One region of the Lysinibacillus sp. A1 genome, then DNA from elsewhere that is predicted to be linked to it. Evidence: riboswitches for the same ligand, from Rfam matches in the RefSeq annotation. Region 1 holds a riboswitch; each other region holds the start of a gene.

Region 1 (4,222 bases):
GCTGTTGGGATGTGTAAACCAAATACAGCATCTTGTGTCGTTTCAACATTTGTTAATTTACCATCGATAGCTGCGCGTACCATTGTACGTGTATAAGAAAGTTTCATACGGCTACCAGTACCATATTCTCCACCAGTCCAACCAGTGTTCACTAGGAATACTTGTGCGCCATGTTCGTCAATTTTTTGACCTAACATTTCTGCATAAACTGTTGCAGGAAGTGGAAGGAATGGAGAACCGAAGCATGTAGAGAATACTGGTTCTGGCTCTGTTACACCACGTTCAGTTCCAGCAAGTTTTGAAGTGAAACCACTTAAGAAGTGATACATAGCTTGCTCTTTTGTTAATTTACTGATAGGAGGTAATACGCCAAACGCATCAGCTGTTAGGAAGATGATTGTTTTTGGATGACCTGCTACAGAAGGATCAACAATGTTTTCGATGTATTGAATCGGATAAGCTACACGAGTATTTTCTGTTAATGAACCATCATCATAATCACAAATACGAGTTTCTGGATCAACAGCTACGTTTTCTAAAACAGAGCCGAAGCGGATTGCATTGTAGATTTCTGGTTCTTTCTCAGCAGAAAGGTTGATCGTTTTTGCATAGCAACCACCCTCAATATTGAATACACCATTATCAGACCAGCCGTGTTCATCGTCACCGATAAGCTTACGGTCTGGATCAGCGGATAATGTTGTTTTACCAGTACCAGATAGACCGAAGAATAATGCTACATCGCCAGCTTCACCAACGTTTGCTGAACAGTGCATAGAAAGGATACCTTGTTGTGGTAGTAAGTAATTCATAATACCGAAGATAGATTTTTTCATTTCACCAGCATATTCAGTACCACCAATTAAGATAATTTTCTTTTCAAGTGATACAATGATGAATGTTTCAGAAGCAGTACCGTCAACCGCAGGATCTGCTTTAAAGTTAGGAGCTGAGATGACAGTGAAGTCTGCAACATGCGAAGCTAATTCGTCTTTAGTTGGACGGATAAATAATTGATGAGCGAAAAGGTTGTGCCAAGCGTATTCATTAATAACTTGGATGCTTAATTGTGAATCTTTGTCAGCACCAGCAAAGCCTTTGAATACAAATAATTCATCTTGTTCTTTTAAATATTTTATTACTTTTACATACAGGTTATCGAACACTTCAGAGGAAATTGGTTGATTGACCTTACCCCAGTCAATTTGATCTTTTGTGCTTTCTTCTTCTACTGTATATTTATCTTTAGGTGAACGACCAGTGTATTTGCCAGTTTCTGCACGAACTGCGCCATCTACTGTTAACATTGCCTCACCACGAGAAGTAGCTTTTTCTGCTAATTGTGGTACTGAAAGTTGAACGTTAATGTTACCGCCGCTTAATAATTCCTTCAGTTCGTTTGCAATTTCTACTGAATTCATCGATTAAATACCATCCTTTTTTATAGTATTCCCTTGATTTAGAGGGATTTTTTCTTAATTTCAAAAATAGTATAACACAATTGGTTAAATAATCTATACTAATTAAGAAATTATTTTAGAGTTTTTATTACTTTTCAATAAACTGACAAAAAATAATGTTTTTCGAGTAGAAAACATTCAATGCTACAGTAAATTGTCTAAAATTTGAGCCACACATATGTTACCACAAGATGCTAGGTATGTTGTAGGGATTAATTTTCTTCTATTTACATCATCACCCAAGAATGAAAAGTTTTATGATGATTATTTGTTCCTTCCTTTCTATACAGTAATACATAAGAAAATATTTGACAATGTTCGACCTTTTCAGTAACATGAAAATTGAACGGATACTCTTATCCCGAGCTGGTGGAGGGTCAGGCCCTGTGAAACCCGGCAACCTGCATGAACTATTTCACGTCATGCGTTGGTGCCAACCTGATGCAAGGGAAAATCCCTTGAACGATAAGAGTGAAAGGTAGCGAAGTCATTATTCCTTTCCTCATGTATAGTAACGTGAGTAAAGGATTTTTTTATTGTTAAAAATCAATGTAAAGGTAAGTATATGTAGTTCTTTCCTTATTATAATGACGGATCTTTCGAAATCCTCGTGTTAAAAGTAGCAGTTATTTTTTCACGTAAAGTGAAATGACAACAACAGCGGCTTGAGAGTTCAATCCTTAGGAGCGGACTTGACATGGGTAATGAGTACCGTATTCAAATACTATTTGTAAGAGTAATAGGAGGAAAACTAAATGACAAACCGTCGACTGTTTACATCAGAAAGTGTAACAGAAGGACATCCAGATAAAATTTGTGACCAGATTTCGGATGCCATTTTAGATGCTATTTTAGCAGAAGATCCAAATGCACGTGTAGCGTGTGAAACAACTGTAACAACAGGATTAGTATTAGTAGCGGGAGAAATTACTACTTCTACTTATGTAGATATCAAAGGTATTGTACGTGATACGGTAGCGGAAATCGGATATACACGTGGAAAATATGGCTTTGATGCTGAAAACTTAGCGGTACTTGTAGCAATTGGTGAGCAATCTCCAGATATTGCTCAAGGTGTTGACCAAGCTTTAGAAGCACGTGAAGGTTCTATGACAGATGCAGATATTGAAGCGATTGGTGCAGGGGACCAAGGCTTAATGTTTGGCTATGCATGTAATGAAACACCTGAGTTAATGCCATTACCAATTAGCTTAGCTCATAAGTTAGCACGTCGTTTAACGGAAGTTCGTAAATCTGGTGAGCTAGCTTATTTACGTCCAGATGGTAAAACACAAGTAACAATTGAGTATGATGACAATAACGTACCTGTGCGTGTCGATACAATTGTTATTTCAACACAGCATGATGAAGAAGCAACACTTGAACAAATTCAGGCTGATCTAAAACAATTCGTGATTGCTCCTGTTGTGCCAAGCGAATTATTAGATTCAAACACAAAATACTTTATCAATCCAACTGGCCGTTTCGTCATTGGTGGGCCAAAAGGAGATGCTGGTTTAACGGGCCGTAAGATCATTGTTGATACATACGGTGGTTATGCACGACATGGTGGCGGTGCGTTCTCAGGTAAGGATGCCACAAAAGTTGACCGTTCAGCTGCCTATGCGGCACGTTATGTAGCTAAAAATATTGTAGCAGCTGGTTTAGCAGAACGCGCGGAAGTACAACTGGCGTATGCAATAGGCGTTGCACAGCCTGTTTCCATTGCGGTTGATACATTTGGTACAGGAAAAGTGAAGGAAAGCGAAATCGTAGAATGGGTTCGTGAGCTATTTGATTTACGCCCAGCAGGTATTATTAAGATGCTAGATCTTCGTCGTCCAATTTATAAACAAACTGCAGCCTATGGTCACTTCGGTCGTACCGATTTAAATGTACCATGGGAACAAACTGATAAAGCTGACGCATTACGCGTAAAAGCACGTCTGTAAACTATTGTGCTAAAGTGCTGAAGTCGTTAGAAAATTATTCTAATGTATGATGAACAAAAGGGGCTTTTCTGCCCCTTTTGTTTTTTTGCAAAAATGCCTCGCCTGTATCCTTGAACAATGGTCATGGAAAGCGAGGGATTTTTTATAATGAATAAATTCTTTATAAGCTTTTATTTTTGTAGAGATTTATAATACTGACCTTTTTCTACGTATTCACGTACGATACGCTCCATATCCTTTTTATCCTCAGCGTTTAATTCTCGGACAACTTTCGCTGGACGACCTAATGCTAAGCTATTTGGAGGTATGACTTTACCAGGAGGCACGAGACTTCCGGCTCCAATAAATGCACCCTCTCCAATCTCTGCTCCGTCTAAAATAATGGAGCCCATACCGATTAAGGCATTTTTTCGAATGGTACAGCTATGTAAAGTTACTTGGTGTCCTACTGTGACCTCATCTTCAATAATGAGTGGAAACCTAGGACTTTGATGTAAGCAGCAAAGATCTTGGATACTTACCCGTTCACCAATAATGGTTGGTGAAACATCGCCACGAATTACGGTATTAAACCAAATAGTTGTTTCAGCTCCAATTGTTACGTCTCCAGTAACAGTTGCGTAATCGGCAATAAAAACAGATGGATCGATCTTTGGTGTTTTATCTTTAAATGGATAAATCATGAGAATCGCCTCTTTTCTTTCTGTAGATATAGTATTATCGTATCAAATACGCAACTTTAAGGAAATATAAAATTAAAATGTGCTGTTATTTCGATATAATCAAATTGTAATTATTTTTTAGGAGGAC
Region 2 (4,222 bases), on a different contig from region 1:
TATCGGTACTGCCATCTTAATCATCCCTTCAAGTATTGCAAGCTCTAGTAAGCAAGATGCGTGGATTGCTGCAAGTATTGGTGTTGTCATTAGTTTGCTTGTTGTGAAATTATTTGTGACGTTAGGCGACCAAACACCGACACTGAATTTTATTGAAGCAAATGAAAAACTACTCGGGCGCTTTTTTGGAAAAATCACAGTGGTGTGCTTCCTTTCTCTTACCCTATTTGCGGGAGGAGAATTACTGTATTTTATTGGTGCTTTTATGAAAACAGAGGTAATGCCGGAGACGCCTACTATGGCATTTGCCTTGTTGTTTATTATTATAATTATGTATGCTACCTATTTAGGGATAGAAAACTTTGCTCGTTCAGCAGAAATACTTTTCCCTATGTTTGTCTTAATTTTTATTTTCTTTGTTGTCAGTATCACCCCACAAATTAAGTTTGAATATATACAACCGATTATGGAAGCATCCAAAACATCCATCTTATATAGTATCATCCGCTTTATAAGTGTCTTTTCTTTTTCGTTAGTTATGTTATTAATGATTTACCCTGCGAGTGTCAATGTCCAGCAATCCTCAAAAAAAGGATTTTACATAGGCATGCTTCTCGGTGGATTTGTACTAGTAACATTAATTACTCTATCCATTTTAGTATTAGGGCCAGCCAACACGGCTTCGCGAACTTTCCCTAGCTATGCCCTAGCACAAAGAATCTCTATCGGAAATTTTTTACAGCGCATTGAAATAATCATGGCTTTTATGTGGATTGTATCCATTTTTATTCGAACGTTTATGTACTTCTATACAACTGTTGTTGGAATTGCACAAATTATGAAATTGAAGGATCACCGCCCACTAATCCTACCAATGGGTATTATTATGGTCGGACTTTCGCAAATTGTTCACCCAGACATCGTCCATTCCAACATTTATAATGATGAGATTTGGCCAATTTATGCATTTGTTTGCACCATATTATTACCCATACTTCTCCTCATTGTAGCTGTTATTCGTAACCGAAAATCACTAGGTAATTCAACTGAAATGGGTCATGCGGATTCTAATGAGGGGCAAATGACTGATGCGAGTAATGCGGTTTCTAATCAAGTGAATCAGACGAAACCTGATAATACGGATTCCCATCAGGAGAATCAGGCGAAACCTAATAATATGAATTCCAATCAGGATATTCAGACGAAACCCGCTACTATGGATTCCAATCAGGATATTCAGACGAAACCTGCTACTATGAATTCCAATCAGGATATTCAGACTAACGATGCTAATACAGATAGCACTCAAGACAATCAGGATAATCAAGAAAAAACAGATAATCCAGTTTCTACTCAAGACAATCAAGATAAATCTGCTACGTCGAATTCCAGCCAAGTGATTCAGTCTGAAGCTGGCAACGCTACATCCAAACAGGACGATCAGGCGACTCCGGATAAAACGAGTTCTGATAAGAAAAATCTAGAATAACAAAGTCTAATTCCTTCAGCTGCTTAGTGAAGAAATTAGACTTTTTCAGTGTTATTTAAATATGATATTCAATTTCGTCTACAAAGTCCCATTCATATGGTGTCTCTTGGTATACGTAGTAGTTCAACCAGTTGGAGAACAATAAATGCGTATGGGCACGCCATGTATTCATCGGTGCCTTTGCTGGATCATCATTTGGGAAGTAGTTTACTGGAACGTCTATATGGATACCCTTGGCAACATCGCGACTGTATTCATCGGCTAATGTTGTCGCATCATATTCTAAATGTCCAGTAATCATAATGTTTTTATTATCTTTAGATTGCACGATAAACACACCCGCATCCTCTGAATAGGATAATAAGCGTAACTCTTGATGATTGCGAACCTCGTCAATCGAGACAGATGTATAGCGAGAATGAGGGGCAGTAAATAAATCACTAAAGCCTCGTACTAAATCTACTGTTAAATCAGTAATCACATGAGAATAAACCCCGGAGCATTTAGCAGAAAGCTCGACCTTTCCAATCCCATAATGATGATATAGCGCAGCCTGTGCCCCCCAACATATATGTAGCACGGATGTCACATTCTTTTTAGACCAATCCATAATTTCAGCAATTTCCTGCCAATAGTTAACCTCTTCAAACGGCATTTTTTCTACAGGCGCACCCGTAATAATCATACCATCATAGCGTCGATGACGAATTTGGTTAAACGTTGTGTAGAATAATTGCAAATGAGATTTACTGACATTTTTAGATTCATGAGTAGCCGTGTTTAAAAAAGTAATATTCACCTGTAATGGCGTATTTCCTAGTAATCGTAGTAATTGTAGCTCCGTTTTTTCTTTTTCGGGCATCAAATTTAAGATTAATATATTTAATGGACGTATTTGCTGTGTTCTCGCACGGTCCTCTTCCATCACGAAGATTTTTTCCTCACGTAAATGTTCTCCAGCAGGTAAATTTTTCGGAATATTAATTGGCATCTTGCGTTCCCCTCTCTTTTTTTGCTCCTTTTTCGAAAAAATTAAAAAATCCTCCACATTCCATATGAGATAGAATGAGAAGGATTTTTTTCACGTTCACTCTTATCTCTCAAAGGAAAAACCTTTGCTGGAATTAGCACCTTTCTAACATTTGTTAGAGGTTGCTGAAGCGTCATCGGGCCAAATCCCTCTGCTTCTCTTGATAAGATTATTTAATTATCTTGAATTGTAACATGGACTAGTTAGAATATCAATAATTCATAGAATATTTTGTTATTCCTATGCATGTTCTCCCATCATTTGATAAACACTAAGCTTGCTGTATATGGTTATTCTACATGAAATTTTATGGTAAACATGCCGCTATTATGTTACCATATATCTTTAGTAATAGAGAGGAACGTGAATACTTTGATTAATATTGAATTTCCAAAACCAGATGTAGTCATTCGCCAACGCGAACAAGATGTAAAACCAGGTGATGTCCCAATTACACCATACTTTGGTTTCATCGACTTCCACAAGATCACACGTGATAAAGGCGGCATTTTCTTATTTTATAATGAAAAGAATGAGCTATTATTTGTCGGTAAAGCACGTAAAATTCGCCAACGCATTAAAAAACATTTTGAAGACAATGTATCTCCGATGAAAAACTATCGTGACGAGGTCTTCAAAATTGAAGTCTATGAAGTAGAAGATCCTATGGAACGTGAAATTTATGAAACGTATGCGATTAATACGTTCCGCTCCAAATACAATGTAGATAAAGTATTTTATTAATATCAACAAAAACCGAAATCTCTTTTTTTAGGGATTTCGGTTTTTTATTACATCCTAGTCATGCGATCTATCGGCATGCTTTTTCCGTTAATATATAGTTCAATAATTGTCAACTCTGGGCTTTTGTTGATAGCATAGACATACGGTTGAGCTTCTTTCTTTTGCTCGCTTCCTTCCTTGAAATGAATGACTAACCGATCTTCATTTGCTGCCACACTTGCTAGCACATTTCCTTTCGAAAACATGACAAGATAGTACGTCACGTCATCTTCATACAATAACTGAATTCTGTCTTTAGCTATAATATGCTGTTGGATATGGTCAGGAACGATGGTTAGCTCCTGAATCTTAGGTGGAACTGGCAGCGGCGGTGCAGAATCACATCCGCCCATCCATAAGACATAAAACAATACTGGCAACATCCATTTTTTCAAGATGCTCCCCTTCCCTTATAGCTACTCTAAAAAAAATGCTTTACGCTCTTTAGCAATCCAGTCCTCAAGCTCTTTATCATCACGCTTCACTAGTCGATTGATAAGAACATCATGCCAAACATAATCCTCTAATAAATATATATGCACTGGATCATTCGTTATAAAAGCGGTTTCTTGATTCGACGGCGAGTGACCATAAATCATTTCTTGTCCATCAACCGATAAAATAAACCAGTGGGGTGTAGAAGTCTTTCTCGTATAGTGTGTGGCTCTGTGCTGATCGATAGATGCCAGATGTTCCCCGACATATAAGGTAATGCCATGCACCTTCACATGCTGTGATACCCCTTCGATATCCTCGCGTAAGGCATCGTACATATCTTCCCACATCGATAGGATAATTTTTGTCTCTGCTTTTTTTAATAAGTTTTGACAATAATTGATGATTGTCTGCTTCCCTTTTAGCATTAACACTTTAGGTTCCGCTTCCTGTTCTTTCGTTTCTAATTTTTCTAATTGATCACT
Region 3 (4,222 bases), on a different contig from region 1:
ATATGTCGAAGGAAATGGAAACAATTATGAGTGTCGTAACCAATATTGCCAATCAGACCAATTTGTTGGCCTTAAATGCCGCTATTGAAGCGGCCCGTGCCGGAGAAGCAGGGAAGGGATTTAGTGTAGTAGCTGATGAAGTACGTAAATTATCCATTCAAACAAAGGAATCTGTCACCGCTGTTGCATTATTGTTGCAAAAAACGAGTGAACGCACCGGGAAATTAGAGCAATCTCTCATTCATATCCAAGAAGAAGTGGCATCTGGTGAGGATAATATGTTACACACGGAAGGTCAATTTACAAATATAGTAGGGGCAATGACAGAAGCAAAAGATCAAAATGATTGCATGGCGACGAAAATACAAGCAATCGCAGGTATATTAAGTGGGCTGGGTAGTTCTTTTACTGAAGTAACGAACTCAGCAGAAAAATTAGCTAGCTTTGCCCAAAATTTAAAAAGCTAGATCACTAGTAACCATATTAAACACTATAGTACTCATTATAATGTGTGTTTAGTAAGCATAATTTTTGGAGCTAGAGCTATCTCATAGTTGAGGTAGCTCTATTTTTGCTAAATTTGTAAAGGGTTTAACGTAATTTTCAATGAAAATAAGTTTATACTGTAGACAGAACTAAAAATAGGGGCGGTTTACTATGAAAACAGTTGTTGTATTAGGTGGCGGCATTACTGGTTTATGCACAATGCATTATCTACAACGCCAAGTGAAGGAAAAAAAATTAGATGTTCAGCTAGTGCTCGTAGAAAAAAATACATATTTAGGTGGCAAACTATATTCAGCCTATGAACAAGGTTTTATTATGGAAACTGGTGCTGACTCTATCGTAGCTCGCCATAAAGGTGTAATGGAGCTAGTGCAGGAGCTAGACTTTGAAGATCATCTCGTTTACAACGAAACAGGTGTATCCTATATTTATACAAATAACGAGTTGCACGCCATTCCAGCGGATTCTACTTTCGGTATACCTATGAGTGTGGCATCACTTGAGGAAAGCACTCTTATCTCAGATCTGGCCAAACAAGAAGCTTTAAAAGATTTAACTTTACCCAATGCAGGTTTTACAAAAGAAAGCTCGATAGGGGAATTTTTAACTTATTATCTTGGCGAAGAGCTTGTGGAAAATCAAATTGCACCTGTTTTAGCAGGTGTCTATTCTGGTGATTTACACCAACTTTCTATTGCTTCTACTTTACCGTATTTAATTGACTATAAAAATGACTATGGAAGTATCATAAAAGGTTTTGATGCGAATCGTGAGCAATTTGTTAAAGCTGCTAATAAAAAATTTATTTCATTTCAAAATGGGTTATCCTCTTTAATTGAGCGATTAGAACAGACATTAACAGAGGTAGATATCATTAAAGGGGTAGCCACAAATCATGTCCAAAAAATGGGGAACCAATATTCGATTACATTAGCAAATGGTCAAAACATTGAGGCAGAATATGTTGTTCTAGCGCTACCGAATGAAGCGGTTCAAAGTATATTACAGGATGACTCCTTAACACATTATTTTGATCAGTTTACTACAGCATCAGCCATTACTATTTATCTAGGCTTTGATGTGTCTGATGCAAACTTACCAGCGGATGGAACAGGCTATATTGTATCCCATAATTCTGATGTCACTTGTAATGCAGCGACTTGGACGAGTCGCAAGTGGAAGCATACATCGAAAAACAATCAACTACTTGTTCGCCTATTCTATAAGAGTATTAATCCGGCGTATGAGCAGTTACGTAAAATGACTGACGACGAATTGGCAGCCATCGCTTTAGAAGATGTTCGGAAAAGCCTAGGAATAGATGAAAAGCCAACCGTTGTGAATGTCACAAAGTGGATTGATCAAATGCCTAAATATGACTTAGCTCACCGGGAAGCGCTGCAAGGCTTACTATTAGAGCTGAATGAAAACTATCCAAATTTATCGATTGCGGGTTGCTCTTATTTTGGAGTAGGTATTGGTGCTTGCATTCAAAATGGGAAAAAAATTGGTGAAGAGCTTGCAGAAGAACTATCCAATTTCTAAGTTTTTAAACGAAAAATTTCTTTGTTATGTGAAATAGTCTTGACTCATTCGTCTGTAAACGATATGATTCTTTTAATTATTTAAAAAATTCATACTTAATAATTCTTATCAAGAGAAGCAGAGGGACTGGCCCATTGAAGCTTCAGCAACCAACTTTTTGTCAGGTGCTAAATCCAGAAGACCGTTGAGTCGAAGATGAGAAGGAACAATAATGATGAGTCGTTAAAGCCTTCTTTTTATATAAAAGAAGGCTTTTTATTATACAGAAATAGAGGAAGAGAGGCTAGTTTTATGGGATTGCTTGAAAGGTTACAAACGCATGTATTGACGGCAGACGGTGCAATAGGCACAGTGTTGTATGGCTATGGATTGGAGTATTGTCATGAGGAAATGAATGTTCAGAGACCTGAATTAATTGAAAAGATTCATAGAGAATATATCGCAGCGGGTGCTGATATTATTCAAACGAATACGTACGGTGCCAATGCCATTAAATTAGCTCGCTATGGATTAGAATCAAGTGTTCAACAATTTAATGAAGCAGCTATTACTATTGCTAAGCGAGCAGCAGCGGATGGCGGTCAATTTGTTTTAGGAACGATTGGTGGTATTCGTGGCATTCGTAAAAGCGATGCAACATTAGATGACATATTAGCGACCGTTGATGAGCAGGCAAGTGTGTTACTTGCAGGAAATCCTGATGGTCTTTTACTCGAAACTTATTATGATTTTGAAGAATTAACAGCGACATTAAACATGCTACGCGCCAAAACTAATATACCGATAATTGCTCAAGTATCTATGCATGAGCCTGGTGTTTTACAAAATGGTATGTCTTTAAATAATGCGCTACATGAATTAGAGACTCTTGGTGCAGATATTGTTGGTGTCAATTGCCGTCTTGGTCCATATCATACGATTCAAGCGTTTGAGGGAGTAGAACTTCCGGAAAAGGCATTTATGTCAGCCTATCCAAATGCTTCGCTATTAGATTTAGAGGACGGGCGTGTTGTTTATGAGTCGGAGGCTGATTATTTTGGTCGCGCTGCTGTTGAGCTGCGTGATCAGGGTGTTCGTTTAATTGGGGGCTGTTGTGGTACGACACCAAAGCATATTGCAGCCGCAAAGAAGTATTTAGAAGAGCTATCACCAGTTAGTGAAAAGCATGCGAAGCCTGCAAAGATTGAGATTGTTCGTGATGCTGAGCCAGCTAAATTTGAACCACTTCATGAAAAGGTAAAGCGTGAACGCTCGGTCATTGTAGAGTTGGATACACCTAGACACTTAGAAATAGATGGGTTTCTTGAAGGGGCCAAGCAACTATATGAGGCAGGTGCCGATGTAGTTATGATGGCAGACAATTCATTGGCATCCCCACGTATTAGTAATATTGCAATGGGGGCGTTATTGAAAAGCTCTAATGGCGTACGCCCCCTTACACATATTACCTGTCGAGATCGTAATTTAATTGGTCTGCAATCACATTTAATGGGGTTAAATGCCTTAGGAATTCATGATGTGCTAGCTGTTACAGGTGACCCAACCAAGGTTGGAGATTTTCCTGGTGCCACTAGCGTCTATGATGTCTCCTCGATGGAGCTGATCCAATTAATTAAACAATTAAATGAAGGGGTTTCTTTCTCAGGGAAACCATTACGGAAAAAGGCTAACTTCTCTGTGGCTGCTGCATTTAACCCAAATGTTCGTGTATTAGATCGTGCTGTGGCACGCTTAGAAAAAAAGATGGAGCATGGGGCAGACTATTTCATTTCACAGCCTGTTTATACAAAGGAAAAAATTATAGAAATATATGAAGCAACGAAGCATTTACAAGCACCGATTTATATTGGCATTATGCCCGTTACGAGTTATAAAAGTGCAGAGTTTTTACATCATGAGGTGCCAGGCATAAAATTATCTGAAGATGCTTTATCAAGGATGAAAGCATGTGGTGAAGATAAGGAACGCGCCACACTTGAGGGGATTGCAATTGCCAAGGAATTAGTAGAGGTGGCTGCGCAATATTTCAATGGCATTTACCTTATTACACCATTTTTACGCTACGATGTGACATTAGAATTAATGAAATATATAGAGCAATTGGATGAACAGAAAAAAGGGGTAAGTATAAATGGCTAAGCACTTGATTGAAGAACAACTTGATAAACGA

The links. Region 1 has a riboswitch for S-adenosylmethionine ahead of metK (methionine adenosyltransferase). Riboswitches for the same ligand answer to the same signal wherever they lie in the genome.
Region 2: it holds a riboswitch for S-adenosylmethionine, as region 1 does, so the genes downstream of both, metA (homoserine O-succinyltransferase) here and metK (methionine adenosyltransferase) in region 1, are expected to answer to the same signal.
Region 3: it holds a riboswitch for S-adenosylmethionine, as region 1 does, so the genes downstream of both, PI85_RS20410 (bifunctional homocysteine S-methyltransferase/methylenetetrahydrofolate reductase) here and metK (methionine adenosyltransferase) in region 1, are expected to answer to the same signal.

What each region holds. Positions count from the first base shown of each region.
Region 1 covers NZ_JSZM01000001.1:35,926-40,147, forward strand. Annotated here, with positions in the region: gene pckA (phosphoenolpyruvate carboxykinase (ATP)) at 1-1,421, opposite strand, end outside; SAM riboswitch class I at 1,814-1,932, shown strand; gene metK (methionine adenosyltransferase) at 2,216-3,412, shown strand; gene PI85_RS00185 (gamma carbonic anhydrase family protein) at 3,583-4,095, opposite strand.
Region 2 covers NZ_JSZM01000041.1:41,673-45,894, reverse strand. Annotated here, with positions in the region: gene PI85_RS22465 (endospore germination permease) at 1-1,489, shown strand, start outside; gene metA (homoserine O-succinyltransferase) at 1,545-2,480, opposite strand; SAM riboswitch class I at 2,580-2,689, opposite strand; gene PI85_RS22455 (nucleotide excision repair endonuclease) at 2,892-3,263, shown strand; gene PI85_RS22450 (hypothetical protein) at 3,311-3,673, opposite strand; gene PI85_RS22445 (TrmB family transcriptional regulator) at 3,719-4,222, opposite strand, start outside.
Region 3 covers NZ_JSZM01000032.1:75,769-79,990, forward strand. Annotated here, with positions in the region: gene PI85_RS20400 (globin-coupled sensor protein) at 1-467, shown strand, start outside; gene hemG (protoporphyrinogen oxidase) at 658-2,052, shown strand; SAM riboswitch class I at 2,155-2,254, shown strand; gene PI85_RS20410 (bifunctional homocysteine S-methyltransferase/methylenetetrahydrofolate reductase) at 2,344-4,191, shown strand; gene metH (methionine synthase) at 4,184-4,222, shown strand, end outside.